DNA from 4 places in the Solibacillus sp. FSL K6-1126 genome. Region 4 is predicted to be linked to each of the others. Evidence: riboswitches for the same ligand, from Rfam matches in the RefSeq annotation. Region 4 holds a riboswitch; each other region holds the start of a gene.
The links. Region 4 has a riboswitch for S-adenosylmethionine ahead of metA (homoserine O-acetyltransferase MetA). Riboswitches for the same ligand answer to the same signal wherever they lie in the genome.
Positions count from the first base shown of each region.

Region 1 (4,219 bases), 1.8 Mb from region 4:
AACCATTTGAAAGCTCTGCCAATGAACGGATATGATCGGTCATAAATTCCGGACCTGTTGCACAGTTCAGTCCGACAGACAACGGCTTAATATGCTCAATAGAAATATAAAATGCTTCAATTGATTGCCCGGCAAGCGTTGTTCCCATTGGCTCAATTGTTCCTGAAATCATGACAGGCAGCTCTTTGCCAAGTTCCTCAAATGCACGGTGAATGGCAATCGTTCCTGCTTTAACATTAAGCATATCCTGGGAAGTTTCCATTAAGAGCAAATCCGCTCCCGCTTCAATTAGTGCTTTTGCCTGGATATAAAAGTTTTCTTCCAGCTCTTCAAATGTTATACCGCCTGTTACCGACAATGTTTTAGTCGTTGGCCCGATTGCACCTGCGACAAAGCGCGGCCATTCTGGTGTCGAAAACTCTTTTGCAGCCTCTAGTGCAATTTCAACCGCCCGCTTATTAATTTCAACTGCCTTGTCACCTAAGTCATATTCATCCAACACGAGTGGTGTTCCACCAAACGTATTGGTACAAATAATATCAGCGCCTGCAGCTAAATAGGCACGATGAATTTTACTCAATACATCAGGTCTTGTCAGTACCAGGTTTTCATTACAACCGTCTAAGTCTTCTCCGCCAAAATCTTCATATGTTAGGTTTTCTGCCTGAAGCATCGTCCCCATGGCACCATCGATGATAAGTATTCTTTTTTGTAATTGCTCATGAATCGGGTGATTATACATTCGACTGAACTCCTTTACTTTCCACATCATATTGTTTTACATAGTCCATTAATTCCAGCGTCATATCATAGCGTAAAAACGGTGTAATTAAATAAATACCGTTAAAGTATTCACATGCTGTATCGAGCAGCTCTTTAGCAATCGCGATTCCTTCTGCTGTCGATGCTTCCTTGTCATCCCCACAGGCAGCCATGCGCGCAAGTACTTCATCGGACAGTTTAATGCCCGGTACTTCATGATGTAAAAATTCCGCGCTGCGTGAAGATGTTAGTGGCATAATCCCGATATAAATCGGTGTTTCCAAATGCTTCGTCGCCTCATAGATTTCGATAATCTTTTCTTTCGTATAAACCGGCTGTGAAATAAAGTAATCTGCTCCATGCTCGATTTTCTTTTCTAAACGGGCTACAGCACGGTCCAGTACACGAACATTCGGATTAAAGGCAGCGGCTACCGAGAAATTTGCCTGTTTACGCAGCGATTTCCCAGTAAAAGAACCACCTTTATTTAACTGCTTAATTAGAGAAATCAGTTCCATTGATGAAACATCATATACGCTCGTCGCCCCCGGGAAATCCCCTACTTTTGTCGGGTCCCCTGTCACGACAAGAATATCATGAAGTTCCAGTGCATCAAGTCCCATTAAATGTGACTGAAGCCCAATTAAATTTCGGTCACGGCATGTCAAATGCGGCAATGAACGAATTCCTTGCTCTTTTAAAATCGCAGCCATCGCGATATTACTGATGCGCGGTGAAGCAAGTGAGTTATCAGCCATCATAATGACATCGGCTCCTGCTTTAGATAACTGTTTTGCCCCTTCTACAAATCCGTCAATTTCCAGATGACGTGGCGTATCCAGTTCCACTATAACTGAACGTTCACGTTTTGCTTTTTCGTGGAGCGGCTCCTGTTTACGTGGCTCCGGAATTCGGACAAATTGTGTATGGCCGGGTTTTTCTTCTTTTGTTTCAATTGGCTGCATATTCGCCAAACGTTTTTTTACGGCTGCAATATGCTTCGGTGTCGTCCCGCAGCATCCGCCAATTAAACGGACACCTTGGTTTACGAGTTCAACTGCTGCACGTGCGAAATAATCGGTTTCCGACTCATAAACTACTCGACCATCTTCAATGTCCAATAATGATGCATTCGGATAAGCTGATAAAAAAGCTTTATTCGGTAAATTAACCCCTTCAAATGCCTGAATTGTATGGAAAGGACCTAATCGGCAGTTACTCCCAACAATATCTGCACCTAACCTTTCCAAGTCTTGAAACGCTTCATTTAACGTCATTAAATTTTGAAGGACACCCGGTTCCTGCATCGTCACTTGAGCAATGATCGGCAAATCGGTCATCGAACGTAATAGATGGACACAATGCGATAATTCTTCAAAATCGTAATACGTTTCCAATAAAAATCCATCCGGTTCACCTGCTAGTAATACTTCCGCCTGTTCTTGGAACGCAGCTAAAATTTCATCTAATGTTGCATCACTTTTACGAATTCCCCGAATACCACCGATTGTTGCCAGAACATATTGCCCATCCAGGGAAGCTGCCCGCTTTGCGATCTTTAACGCTGCTTCATTAAACTCCTTCACACGACTTTCATAGCCATAACGTGCAAGCTTAATACGGTTAGCTCCATATGTATTGGTCTGAATAATATCTGCACCTGCCGCAATATATTCACTATGAATTTTCTCTATAATATCAGGACGGGCAATATTCATTTCTTCATGGCAATAATCCAACCCATATGAATAAAGAAGTGTCCCGATTGCTCCGTCGGCTGTTAAAACCCGTGTTTGTAATTCTTCAAGTAAACCCATTGCCTTCACTCCATCATTTACAGTATTTTCAGTATTTTAACGATACAAAAAAGCCTTCTTTCATTAAAGAAAAGAAGGCATAGTAGTTATCGACTTAATCCCTTCTCATCTTCTGGCATTCGCCACTGGATTTAGCACCTGACTTAATGTTGGTTGCTGAAGTTTCATCGGGCCAGTCCCTCGACTTCTCTTGATAAGAAATAATATGAATTTTTGAAATATTTAAATGAATCATAACGTTATCTAATACGTCCGTCAATACCCTTTAGCTGAATGAAGTATTTCTTTACATAATTCGACTAATAATGTGTTCAGCTGTTTTTTTGCCGTTTTGAATACAAGCACCGATTCCTACTCCGAAATAGGCACATCCCGCTAATAGAACATTCGGGTAATCCGTTGCCAGTTGCTGTATAACTTTTGATAAGGCTTCATTATGCGCCAAATCATAGCGCGGCATTTGGTCAATCCACTTTGTTACATTAATGACAGTTGGATCCGCTTCAACACCTAAGCTGAGACGAATGTCTTCCAATGCAACTTTTGTCAGTTCTTCATCTGACATGGCTGCCAACTCTTCATAGCGCGGATTAATATCTTTATAAAACAAGCGAACGAGTAAATTGCCTTCTGCTGACGTATGCTTCCATTTACGGCTCGTCCATGTCGATGCATTACAAACTAAATCACTATTATGCGAAACGATAAAGCCGGTACCATCAGCCGGTAATATATCGTCCGGTACATCAAAGCCAACATACATCGTTAAAGTAGATGCCGTCGTGAACTTTTTCAGCTGTTCCTCTAATGAATCATCCTGTATTACATGACGTACCGTCTCATTTGGAACGGCCAGTACAACAATATCTGCCAATATTATTTCATCTTCCAGCACGACTTCATATTGCTCACCTTTTTTTAGAATTTGCTTTGTTACTGTCTTTCTCATGAATTCAACTTCCGGCAGCTGTTCTTCTATACGATTGATTAATGCTGATAAACCCGGACGGAAAGAAATAAACTTCTTATTCGCAGCTTTTTCGAATTGCTCGCGATGTGCCTCGAAGCCTTTAATAATCGATCCGTAGTTGTTTTTATAATCCACTAAATACGGCAATGTAGATGCCAGGCTTAATTGATATAAATCGCCTGAATAAACTCCTGCCAATACTGGGGCAATTTGCTTTCGAACAATTTCTTCACCTAAAAAATATTCTAAAAACGTACCGATAGAGCTTTCTTTAGTAAATTTAGTATTCGGGATTTCTAAATCTTGAAGGGCCCTCTTCTTTCCTTCTTCTGAAATTAACGTACTCGACATGAGCGATTCTACACTCATCGGAATACCGAATGTCGAACCTGCCGGAATAGCATACAGCTCGCTATTCGTATGAATGTAGGAAATACCTGTTTCGTTATAGACAAGCTCTGATTCAAAATTAAGCTCCTTAACAAGCTCCAATACCCCTGAATGGCGTGCTACAATTGAATCAGCCCCTGTTTCCATAATAAAACCTTTATCGTATTCGGAATGAATTTTTCCGCCTAAATATGCGTTCTTTTCAATCAGTATTAACCGTGCTTCCACGTTTTGCTCATGCATTTTATTTTTCAGATAATGCATCGTACATAGCCCGGTA
Region 1 covers NZ_JBBOPD010000001.1:3,882,959-3,887,177, forward strand. The annotation lists gene metH (methionine synthase) at 1-742, opposite strand, end outside; gene MHH44_RS19330 (bifunctional homocysteine S-methyltransferase/methylenetetrahydrofolate reductase) at 735-2,579, opposite strand; SAM riboswitch class I at 2,682-2,779, opposite strand; gene hemG (protoporphyrinogen oxidase) at 2,866-4,219, opposite strand, start outside.
Region 1: it holds a riboswitch for S-adenosylmethionine, as region 4 does, so the genes downstream of both, MHH44_RS19330 (bifunctional homocysteine S-methyltransferase/methylenetetrahydrofolate reductase) here and metA (homoserine O-acetyltransferase MetA) in region 4, are expected to answer to the same signal.

Region 2 (4,219 bases), 1.1 Mb from region 4:
CCATTGCACGTGTATAAGAAAGCTTCATACGGCTGCCTACACCATATTCGCCACCAGTCCAACCAGTGTTTACTAGGAAAACTTGTGAACCGTGCTCATCAATTTTCTTACCTAATTGCTCTGCATAAACTGTTGCAGCAAGCGGTAGGAATGGAGAACCGAAGCATGTAGAGAATACTGGTTCTGGCTCTGTTACACCACGTTCTGTGCCGGCAAGTTTTGATGTGAAACCACTTAGGAAGTGATACATTGCCTGCTCTTTTGTCAATTTAGAAATAGGAGGTAATACACCAAATGCATCGGCTGTTAAGAAGACGATTGTATTTGGATGACCTGCTACTGATGGTAACACAATATTGTCAATATAGTCGATAGGGTAAGCGACACGTGTATTTTCTGTTAATGAACCGTCAGCATAGTCGCATTCGCGTGTTTCAGGATCTACCGCAACGTTTTCCAGTACTGAACCAAAGCGAATTGCATTATAAATTTCCGGCTCATTTTCAGCAGATAGGTTGATTGTTTTTGCATAGCATCCACCTTCAATGTTGAATACGCCGTTATCAGACCAACCGTGCTCATCGTCACCGATTAATTTACGATCTTTATCAGCAGATAAAGTTGTTTTTCCCGTACCAGATAGACCGAAGAATAATGCAACATCGCCACCTTCACCAACGTTTGCAGAGCAATGCATTGGGAAGATACCTTGTTCAGGCAATAAGTAGTTCATAATACCGAAGATTGACTTCTTCATTTCACCTGCGTACTCAGTTCCGCCGATTAAGATGATTTTCTTTTCAATAGATGTTATAATGAATGTTTCCGATCCTGTACCGTCTACTTCAGGATCTGCTTTGAAGTTTGGCGCAGATACGATTGTAAACTCGGCAACATGTTTAGCCAATTCGTCTGCTGTTGGGCGGATGAACAATTGATGACAGAATAGATTATGCCAAGCATATTCATTAATTACTTTAATGGATAATTGAGACTCTTTGTCTGCACCTGCAAAACCGTTGAATACATATAACTCGTCACGTTCTTTTAAGTAATTTACAACTTTCACATAAAGTTTATCAAATACCTCTGCAGAAATCGGACGGTTAACTTTGCCCCAATCGATTTTATTGTTGCAAATTTCTTCTTTTACTATATATTTATCTTTTGGAGAACGGCCAGTGTATTTTCCTGTTTGGGCACGTAATGCACCTTCAACAGTCAGCACGGCTTCTCCGCGTGATGTAGCTTTTTCAACTAATTGTGGAACAGATAATTGAGTTTTGATGTTTTCCCCGTTTAAAAGTTCTTTCAGCTCGTTAGCAATTTCTACCGAATTCATCTATTAAATACCATCCTTTTTTATAGTATTCCCTTATAGAGGGGAGTTGATTCCTAATTCAAAAATAGTATAACACATTAAGTGAAATAATCTATACTAATTGCAAATTATTTTTTCCGGAATTTTAAACATTGCGAAATACGTCAAAATTTGTTGACAGCACTTGTTTTTTTGCGTAAGATGTTTAATTGAACGGATACTCTTATCCCGAGCTGGTGGAGGGGCAGGCCCTATGAAACCCGGCAACCTGCGTATATTTTATACGTGTTGGTGCCAACCTGATGCAAGGGCAAAAATTCCCTTGAACGATAAGAGTGAAAGGTAACGAAACGTAATATCCTTTCCTCACGTGTGATGAACACGGCTATGAGAGAAAGGATTTTTTTTATTTTGTTTTACAATTTCGTGCTGAGCGAAAATTATATAGTTACAGCCTTTCAGACCCTCGTGTTAAAGCAAATATAGCTTGACGTTAAAAGGTAGATACGCATTAGCGTAATTGCTTTATATAACGGACATGGGTAATGAGTACCGTATCAATAAAAAACAATTGCCAAAGTGATTTAGGAGGAAATGACATGACAAATCGTCGACTGTTTACATCAGAAAGTGTAACGGAAGGACATCCGGATAAAATTTGTGACCAAATTTCGGATGCCATTTTAGACGCTATTTTAGCTGCAGATCCAAATGCACGTGTAGCTTGTGAAACTACGGTAACAACAGGCTTAGTACTAGTATCTGGTGAGATTACAACTTCTACTTATGTAGATATGAAAGGAATTATCCGTGATACAGTGGCAGAAATCGGCTACACACGCGGTAAGTACGGCTTTGATGCGGAAAACCTTGCAGTACTAGTAGCTGTAGGAGAGCAATCACCTGACATTGCACAAGGTGTTGACCAAGCATTGGAAGCACGTGAAGGTTCAATGACGGATGATGAACTGGAAGCAATCGGTGCAGGCGACCAAGGATTAATGTTCGGCTATGCATGTAACGAAACACCGGAATTAATGCCGATGCCAATTTCTTTAGCTCATAAATTAGCACGTCGTTTAACAGAAGTACGTAAATCAGGAGAATTGGAATATTTACGTCCGGATGGTAAAACACAAGTAACAATCGAATATGATGAAAACAATGAACCTGTTCGTGTGGATACAATCGTTATTTCAACACAGCATGATGAAGAAGCAACATTAGAACAAATTCAAACAGATATTAAAGAGCACGTTATTAAACCGGTTGTTCCTGCTCAATTATTGGATGAAGCAACAAAATACTTCATCAACCCAACAGGTCGTTTCGTAATCGGCGGGCCTAAAGGAGATGCAGGTCTTACAGGTCGTAAAATTATTGTTGATACTTACGGCGGCTATGCGCGTCATGGTGGCGGAGCATTCTCCGGTAAGGATGCGACAAAAGTTGACCGCTCTGCAGCATATGCAGCACGTTATGTTGCTAAAAACATTGTAGCAGCTGGCCTAGCTGACCGTGCTGAAGTGCAACTGGCGTATGCAATCGGTGTTGCACAACCTGTATCAATCGCGGTTGATACATTCGGTACAGGAAAAGTAGAAGAATCAAAAATCGTGAACTGGGTACGTGAGCTATTTGATTTACGTCCTGCGGGCATTATTAAAATGCTTGATTTACGTCGTCCGATTTATAAGCAAACAGCAGCATACGGACATTTCGGTCGCACAGATTTAAATGTGCCATGGGAAAGTACGGATAAAGCGGCTGAATTGAAAGCTAAAGCAGGAATTTAATATAATAAAAAGGAGCATCCAGTTTAATGGATAGCTCCTTTTTTATGATCTTATATAAGATTTCTTTTTAACAAGGTATAGATTTATAAGATTCAAAGAGGGGAATGACTGTTAAATTATTTTTGAAGTGATTTATAGTATTGCCCTTTTGCCACATATTCTGAAATTATCCGATCCATATCTGCGCGATCTTCTGCTGTCACTTCACGTACGACTTTTGCTGGGCGACCCATCGCTAAACAATTGGGAGGAATCACTTTTCCCGGTGGTACAAGACTGCCGGCACCAATAAATGCACCCTCGCCTATAACAGCCCCGTCCAGTATGATGGAACCCATACCAACTAAAGCGCGTTTTTTAATTGTACAGCTATGTAATGTAACTTGATGACCTACTGTTACTTCGTCTTCAATAATGAGAGGGGCAGCGGGACTTTGGTGAAGGCAGCTCAAATCCTGGATACTGACACGGTCACCAATTATAGTTTTGTTTACATCGCCACGAATTACCGTGTTAAACCAAATTGAAGTTTCGGCACCGATTGTTACATCACCGGTAATTGTGGCATAGTCTGCAATGAATGCAGAAGGGTGAATCGTTGGTATTTTATCCTTATAAGGGTAAATCATGTGCATTTCCTCATTTCTTCTATAAAATTGTAGATAAATCTATAGATATCGTAACAAAACGTGAAGATTTTTCAATTAACATTTCTTTTAGAACGGAATGTATTATAATTATACAAATAAATAGTAATATAATGATGCCGATGTTAAAGAAGGTGCAATATCGTAATTTTTTGATAATCGGCAAACTCATTCCTGAATTAAAGGATCACGTGTTTATGTCATAAAAATATTTTATATGTAAGGAGTATTGGCCATGTGGAAATGGGAAACAGAGCAACAACCAAAAGCCGTAGTCGTTATTCTTCATAGCGCATATGAACATCATCGGTGGTACGCATGGTTAATTGAAAAGTTCCGCAGCTCACACTTTCATGTTGTAATGGGGGATTTACCTGGACATGGAGAGCAAGGAAAGTATACAACGTATCATGATGAAGATTTTAAAGAATATTATAAGTATACAAAAGTATTAT
Region 2 covers NZ_JBBOPD010000001.1:3,117,195-3,121,413, reverse strand. The annotation lists gene pckA (phosphoenolpyruvate carboxykinase (ATP)) at 1-1,342, opposite strand, end outside; SAM riboswitch class I at 1,542-1,657, shown strand; gene metK (methionine adenosyltransferase) at 1,921-3,117, shown strand; gene MHH44_RS15410 (gamma carbonic anhydrase) at 3,234-3,746, opposite strand; gene MHH44_RS15405 (alpha/beta hydrolase) at 4,000-4,219, shown strand, end outside.
Region 2: it holds a riboswitch for S-adenosylmethionine, as region 4 does, so the genes downstream of both, metK (methionine adenosyltransferase) here and metA (homoserine O-acetyltransferase MetA) in region 4, are expected to answer to the same signal.

Region 3 (4,219 bases), 1.2 Mb from region 4:
ATTGGATGATGAATACGACAACTAAAATCAATACAGTTGCCATTAAAGTCACATCTGTTCGGTTACGCTGGAAACCATCAAGGAATGCCAGGTTTCCTAAACCACCCGCACCAATGATGCCGGCCATTGCTGTATACCCTACTAAAGCGACAGCTGTAACAGTAATACCTGAAATTAATGCCGGTAAGCTTTCCGGAATCAGCACTTTCCAAATAATCGTAGAAGTTTTCGCTCCCATTGAGCGAGCCGCTTCTATAACACCTTTATCAATCTCTCTTAATGCAATTAACACCATGCGCGCATAAAACGGTGCTGCACCGATAATAAGCGCAGGTAATGCTGCATTGGCACCACGGATGGTTCCAAGTAAAAACTTCGTAAATGGAATTAATAAAATGATCAAGACGATAAATGGAATCGAGCGGAAAATATTCACAAGTGACCCTGTCAAAAAGTGTACAATTTTATTTGCCCATAATTGGTTGTCGCTCGTTAAAAATAAGACAATACCAATTAGAAGTCCTAGTATAAATGTGATGACTGTCGCAACAGCCGTCATATAAATTGTTTCATATGTTGCTTCGAGCATTTTACCCCAATCTACGTTTGGAAATAATTGATTAAACATGCTCAATCACCTCCGCCTGAATTTCTTGCTTCGCTAAAAAGCTTAATGCTTCCGCGACTGCTTTTGGCTCGCCATCGATATGAATAAACAATGTACCAAACGAACCGCCCGTTGTATTTGAGATTTTGCCATGCACTATATTAACAACTACGTCAAATTGCTTAATCATTTGTGAGATGACAGGCTGTTCTGTCGTTGCCGCTGCAAATGTTAATTTAGCGATTTTGCCTTCTGGATAATTGGCTAAAATCTGTTCCAGTGATGCTTGCGTTTCCTGTGTTTCACCAGAAGCTTGCGACACGAAGTTTTTCGTAATCGGTGCTTGCGGATGTTGGAACACTTGTAATACATCTCCCTGTTCCACTACTTTTCCGGCTTCCATAACAGCTACTCTGTTACAGATTTTACGGATAACATGCATTTCATGTGTAATGAGTACAATTGTAAGTCCGATGTTTTTATTAATATCAAGCAGCAATTCCAAAATTGAATCCGTTGTTTCAGGATCAAGTGCTGAAGTCGCTTCATCACATAAAAGCACTTCCGGATTATTTGCCAACGCACGGGCAATGCCAACACGCTGCTTTTGACCGCCTGAAAGTTGAGAAGGATACGCTTTCCCTCTTCCTTTTAAACCAACAAGTTCAATTAACTCTTCTACTCGTTTTTCACGATCAGCTTTTGAAACACCTGCTATTTCAAGTGGAAATGCGATGTTTTCTTCAACGGTACGTGACCAAAGTAAATTGAAGTGCTGGAAAATCATACTTATTTTTTGACGTGCTTCTCGTAATTTAGCCCCGGAAGCTTTTGCAATATCCTGACCACCTACAATGACAGAACCTGTCGTTGGCTTTTCCAAACCGTTCAATAGGCGAATCATTGTACTTTTACCGGCACCACTGTAGCCGATAATACCGTATATTTCTCCTTTGTTGATCGATAGGCTTACATTATCAACTGCCGTAAGCTTACCATTTTTCGTGTTATACACTTTTGTAATATTTTGTATATCAATCATCGGTTGTACTCCTTCTAAATTGAAATAACCTTCCTGCTATTTCAAAATCATGTTCTTTTTTCATCCAAAACATCCGCTGAATGAAAAAAACCTTTCTACCAAGACAAGTAGAAAGGTTTCACATACATTTATACGGTAAACCGTTCTCTCATCTTTCAAAGTTTACACTTTGTGTGAATTGGCACCTTTGCGTAATCGCTGGTTGCCGGGCTTCATAGGGCACTTCCCTCCACCTCTCTTTATAAGAGCAACGTTATTAAGTTTTATTATTATGAATGTTACTTTATCACGACAAAGTGACTACGTCAATTACTTTTTTAATATTTCATACAAAAACGGTACGGATTTAAATGCATAAATTTTATTCGTTAGTTCTCCGTTGTCTGAAACGATTAAACAAGGTACACTTTCAATTTTCAGTTCATAAGGTAAATCCCCTAAATAATTGATATTTGCCATACCAAGCGGGAGATCTGGTAGTAATTTCTCAATTACTTCCAACATTTTTTCCGATACTTCACATGTGCCGCACATAGGCGTATATAGGAAAAATGCTGTCTGATCATATTGTTGTACGTTTTGTTCCCATTGCTGTTGCGTCCATTGTTCCATTATACTGTCATCCTTCTTTTACTAAAAATTTTGCTCGTAGTAAAATATCCCTTAAGATTTTAGTAGGTGTTTTTTCTACTTCAATATATTCGTGAGGTATGATTAGCTGTTGTGCTTCAGGATATGCACGGTTCATCAGTTTACGTAACTTTTCACCGTTTTTATCTGCATCAAACATAGTGATAATTTCATCTTGCTCATAACCTTCTAATAAATCAATCAAATTGACTTCGCTTATTGTGCCATTTGTACAAATAATTGTCACGTCCTCTGCTAAAATCGGGATTAATCTCAACTTATCGGCACGTCCTTCGACAACAAGGCATTTTCCCATACGTACACGCTTCCTTTCAAAGTCACCTTTATGTATAGAATAACAAAAAAACACTAAAACCTTACTATAGAAGGCTTTAGTGTTTCATATTATTGTTCGATTAATGCAGTGTAAGCATCTGCGTCTAATAATTCTTCAACTTCCGCTTCACTTGTTAACTCAACAGTAACCATCCATGCATTTCCGTATGGAGATTCATTAACGTATTCTGGGTTGTCCAGTAATTCTTCGTTGATTGCAACTACTTTACCAGAAAGTGGTGCATATAGTTCAGAAACTGTTTTTACAGACTCTACACTACCGAATGGCTGATCCTTTGAAATCTCATCGCCTACTTCAGGTAATTCTACGAATACGATATCACCTAATTCAGATTGTGCGAAATCCGTAATACCGATTGTTGCCTTACCGTCTTCTATTTTTACCCACTCATGCTCTTTTGAATAACGTAATTCTTTTGGTGTGCTCATTCGAAAACCTCCATGTTATATGTAGTACATTCAAGTTCATTTTGCCATATTTCGTTCGGAAATACAATGTGAATAACTGTTTATTTCCAAGTTTCTAAGAAGTCAGACTCCTTAAATCCTAAAGTTAATTTTTTTCCATCTGTTACGATCGGTCGCTTAATTAACATACCATCTGATGCCAATAGCTCTAATTGCTCATCCTCGGACATTGTCGCTAATTTATCTTTAAGACCTAATTCCCGATATTTCATACCGGACGTATTGAAGAATTTCTTTAATGGCACTCCACTTGCTTCATAAATTGCTTTAATCTCCTCTTTAGATGGTGTCTGTTCTACGATATGAATATTTTCATAGTCCACACCTTGCTCATCTAGCCACTTTTGCGCTTTTTTACACGTTGTACATTTTGGATATTGAATGAATTTTACTGTCATGTAAGTACTCCTTTTGCCCTGGATTTTCCTATATTGTAACGGATATAGAAGGACAAATCAAAAATGTGTTCGTATTATTGGCGTTTTTATGAATATGGGTTTTATTAGAAGATTTGTGCCGATATTAGAACATGCTGGTCGTATTTTAGAAGAATGGTTTCGTTTATTTGAAACTTTGGCGGTCATATTAGAAGAAAGGAAACTTATATTAGAACTTCCGAGATATATTAGATCATGTAAAAATATATTAGAACATTTTACATTATATTAGAACAACATAGAAAAATCGGGTGCAGTGTCATGCACCCGACTATAGTATTTTATTAAACTACATACTTTTCTGCTTCAATTAATTTCACTGAAGCTTCACGTTTTTTCGGAATTAAGTTGTAAGGGTTGTTACGCGTTAATTTACGTAAAGCCGATAAAATCATACGTGCATCGTCACCTTCAACTGAAGCGATCAATGTTTCTTTTGCTTCTTTTTCGATTTCTGCGAATGCTTCCTGACAGAAAATTTGAGTGTAAAGGATTTTTTGTGCTGCTTTTTCTTCTCCGTCACGCTCGATTGCTTTTTGTGTACGGATTACTGCAGATTCCATTGCGTATAATTGGTTTGCAATGTTCGCGATGTTCACTAACAGCTCCTGCTCGGCATCCAGTTTTGCACCGTAGCGTTGTGCTGCTGCACCTGCTGCAAGTACTGCGATTTTCTTC
Region 3 covers NZ_JBBOPD010000001.1:3,208,527-3,212,745, forward strand. The annotation lists gene MHH44_RS16045 (methionine ABC transporter permease) at 1-628, opposite strand, end outside; gene MHH44_RS16050 (methionine ABC transporter ATP-binding protein) at 621-1,649, opposite strand; SAM riboswitch class I at 1,795-1,897, opposite strand; gene MHH44_RS16055 (thioredoxin family protein) at 1,959-2,261, opposite strand; gene MHH44_RS16060 (toprim domain-containing protein) at 2,269-2,595, opposite strand; gene gcvH (glycine cleavage system protein GcvH) at 2,685-3,065, opposite strand; gene MHH44_RS16070 (arsenate reductase family protein) at 3,146-3,502, opposite strand; gene MHH44_RS16075 (acyl-CoA dehydrogenase family protein) at 3,826-4,219, opposite strand, start outside.
Region 3: it holds a riboswitch for S-adenosylmethionine, as region 4 does, so the genes downstream of both, MHH44_RS16050 (methionine ABC transporter ATP-binding protein) here and metA (homoserine O-acetyltransferase MetA) in region 4, are expected to answer to the same signal.

Region 4 (4,219 bases):
GCGCACGTACTACAATGGAAGTAACGGTTGCTGTATTAGGTTTTGTATTGGGCGGACCTGTTGGAATCGGTACTGTATTTATGGCGTTCGGCTTAGGGCCTGTCGTACAATGGGCGCTCAAATGGAACGGAAAGCTGTTCCACCGCGCAGCAGGTGTCGAAAGTGTTGTTATATAAATAATGAGGAGAGCAAGCATTATGCGTTTGCTTTCTTTTTTTCGCTCGAATTGTTACAATTTTCAAAAAATACTTCCGTTCAATTGGAAAAGAGTGCATAGTAGAAAGTGGAGGTGTTTTTAAATGATACATATTGAAAATATCCATTTATATCGCAATGATAAAAAGATTTTAAATGATTTAAGCTGGCATGTACAAAAAGGACAGCATTGGGCGATTTTAGGGTTAAACGGATCCGGTAAAACAACCTTACTAAAAGTAATTAACGGCTATATTTGGCCAAATGAAGGAAAAGTCCAGGTGCTCGGTGAAATCTACGGCAAGACGTATATACCGAAGCTTCGAACGCGGATCGGCTGGGTGAGCAATGCGATGATCGATAACTTCAATTGGCAGGATAATGCGATTGAAATCGTGCTCAGCGGGAAGTTCGGTGCCCTTCGTCTATTTAACGATGTGACGGAAGAAGAAATTGATCATGCCGTTTCTATTATGAAACATTTTCACTGTGATCATTTAGCGAATAAATCATTTGAGCATTTGTCACAAGGTGAACGGCAGCGTGTTCAAATCGCCAGGGCCATTATGGCAGATCCAGAAATTTTAATACTGGATGAGCCGTGCGGGGGCCTGGACCTGATTGAACGGGAAAACTTGCTGCAAACGATTGAACAGATTGCAGAAGCGGAAAACGCCCCTACCCTCATTTATGTTACACACCATGTAGAAGAAATTCTCCCTTGTTTTAGCCATGTGCTTCTGATGAAAGACGGAAAAAATGTGGAAGCAAGTGCACGGGAAGTTGTTTTAACGGACGAATTATTAAGCGATTTCTTCGGGCGGGAAATCAGTTTGCAGATAGAACGCGAACGTGCCTGGGTTGCAATAAAATAAAATCGAACCAGCCGGAGTCCACCTCCTGCTGGTTCATTTCATTTACACAAATTAAATATGATATTCAATATTTTCATCGACGTAATGCCATTCATACGGTGTTTCTTGGTATACGTAATAGTTCAGCCAGTTGTAGAACAACAGATGCGAATGGGCACGCCAAACATTTTTCGGTCTTTGTAGCGGGTCGTTATTCGGGAAATAGTTGACCGGCATTTCCGTATTGTCCGGGTCCTTTTCTCTATCGCGGAAGTACTCATCGGATAGTGTCGTTGCATCATATTCCAGATGCCCGGTAATCATAATATGTTTATTGTTTTTCGATTGAACAATAAACACCCCTGCGTCATCCGAATAGCTTAGAAGACGCAAGTCAGGATGTGCCCGCACTTCATCAATCGAAACCGACGTATGACGTGAATGCGGTGCCACATACTCATCGCTGAAGCCCCGCACTAAATCTACTGTTAAATCCGTAATCACATGGGAATAGACACCGGAGCATTTTTTCGGCAATTCGAACTTTCCAATACCAAAATGATGGTACAGGGCAGCTTGGGCGCCCCAACATATATACATGATCGAAGTGACATGTTCATTTGCCCAATCCATAACATGCGTGATTTCATTCCAGTAGCCTACCTCTTCAAAATCCATTTTCTCTACTGGCGCACCGGTAATGATCAGTCCATCAAAACGACGGTGCTTTACTTGGTCGAATGTTCGGTAAAATGTATCTAAATGTGATTTGGAAACATTTTTTGATTCGTATGTAGCCGTGTTTAAAAATGTCACATCTACCTGTAACGGTGTATTCCCGAGTAAACGCAGCAATTGCAGCTCGGTTTTTTCTTTTTCAGGCATTAAATTAAACACTAAAATATTTAACGGTCGAATTTGTTGCGTTTTCGCACGGTCTTCCTCCATAACGAAAATCTTCTCTTTTCTAAGCAGCTCTCCCGCCGGTAAATGTTTCGGGATATTAATCGGCATTCCACTTTCCCCCTCATAAACTTTTTCAACAATCTTTTAATAATCTTGTGGTTTTCAGGCAATGCATTGTTTTACGTTTGAAACAAACTGTTTCAGAACAATATAAAAAGCCCCTCTCATTCCAGCAAAAACAGAAATGAGAGGGGCCTTTTTACCCGTTCTTATCTGCCAAGGTTGACACCTTGCTGGAAGTAGCACCTTTCTAGTTGAACTAGAGGTTGCTGAAGCATCATAAGGCCAAGTCCCTCCGCTTCTCTTGATAAGACTATTAAATTGTCATTAGTGTATCATGTACTTTATAATTTTGCAATAATTCTAAAAATATTATTTCACACTTACTAAAGCTGCTCTTTTTCTATATTGAATAACATTGTCTCCAGCTGTTCATCCCATACACATGTCAATGTATTGTATACCCGCACAAAATGTCTGTTTTCCTTTTGATCGAAAAGCAAAAAACATAGGACCGGTATATCATTAATCTGGATCGATTCCGTCGAAACAACACTTGTAATATAATGCGGTACTTCATCTTCCGCAACCGGTTGTTCGGATAGTTGCTGCTGAATGAATTCAATCAGCACCGCTTCTTCAATTGCTTCGATTTCTTCCGTTTCGATTGTCGGGAAAGGCTCCGGAAACTCCTCCAAATCCGCAAATTCCTCCAGATCACCATCCAGTGGCTGCTCATGGATCGGGCTGTATTGAATAAAATAACTTGTTTCTTCAAGCTCCTCTTCAAAAATGCCCGATTCCAGCTGTGCCTTACCCTTAGCGGTAAGTGCAAATTCCTGTTCCTTCACAATCATACCCAGTCGTAACATTTTATTCGTCAAATCATGAATAAATAACGGTTCCACTAACAAAATTTCGGCTAATAACTCAACATTTTTCAGCTTTGCCTTCTCAAAAGAAATGAGCATCATCTTCATTAAAATATCCATCGCATTGCGCATCACCGGATGATATTTTACTTCCAATGTGTGAATCGGAATGGCATATTGCATTTGCTTTTTTATTTCAATGGACGGGTTTTGGATGAGTTCTTTCTGCAGCTGTAAAACTGTAATTTGTAAATCCATTCAATCCCCCTGTTTCTACACAGCATAATAGCCGTCTTGCTCTTTTACTGTCGTTAATACATGGGCATACATATCCCGTGTTTTCGCGCTTTTAGGCCGCTTTGTGAACATTTCAGTACTGCCGATCATGATCAGCAGTTCCCTTGCGCGGGATAATGCAACATTAAGGCGGCGGTAATCTTTCGCAAACCCGATTTCTCCGCGCTCATTGTCATGGTTCCGCACCATGCTGACGATAATCACATCCATCTCCATCCCTTGGAATTTATCGACTGATCCTGTACGGATGTGTAAATGCGGTACACTGATTTCCTGTTCAATCAAACGGTTGATGCGTTTTACTTGCTCAGCGTAGAAAGAAATAACGCCAACCGATTTTAATGCGTCCTGCGGAATCAATCCTTGTGCTTTCGCTTGTTCTGTCGCTGCATTCAATTCAAGCAGCTGCTGTTTAATTTGATCCAGCTCAGCCAAATTGAATAGACTCGAACCTTCCTTCATACGCTCTTCAAAATACGGCTTTTTGTTCGGAATATCGAGCCATAGTAAATGGTGTTTCCGCGTAATTTTGGATGTTTCAAGGAAATGGTCACGTACAGCATCTGAATCCTCTAACCCGCATTGCAGCTGTTCGGATTCATTTTCGTAAAACGGTGTGATAGTTGACATAATATTTTTATGCATACGATATTGAAGTGCGAGCATTGTTTTGTTTTGTGACGGCAGATTGTTATAAAGACGCTCGAACAATGATTCTTCCAGTAACTTTTCAAGCTCCCGTTTTTCTTCAAATGTTGTACTTTCCTTCACAACTTGCTCCAATGTCTCTTCAAACGTCGCATCCCCGACAAGTGGCGGCAGCTGGTGATGATCCCCAACTAAAATGATTTTGGCACCTTTTAACATCGGCAGTAACAGTTCAGGTGGTGTTGCTTTCGAAACTTCGTCAATAATGACAACATCAAATGTCGGATAGTTGTCCATAAACTCTTTATTTGCTGAAGCAACACATGTTGTTCCGATGACATTGGCGTGTTTCACATACAGTTTGCGGATTTCCTCCAAGTCATGGGC
Region 4 covers NZ_JBBOPD010000001.1:2,053,869-2,058,087, reverse strand. The annotation lists gene MHH44_RS10080 (YitT family protein) at 1-176, shown strand, start outside; gene MHH44_RS10075 (ABC transporter ATP-binding protein) at 300-1,070, shown strand; gene metA (homoserine O-acetyltransferase MetA) at 1,122-2,063, opposite strand; SAM riboswitch class I at 2,222-2,329, opposite strand; gene MHH44_RS10065 (nucleoside-diphosphate sugar epimerase) at 2,402-3,145, opposite strand; gene MHH44_RS10060 (AAA domain-containing protein) at 3,161-4,219, opposite strand, start outside.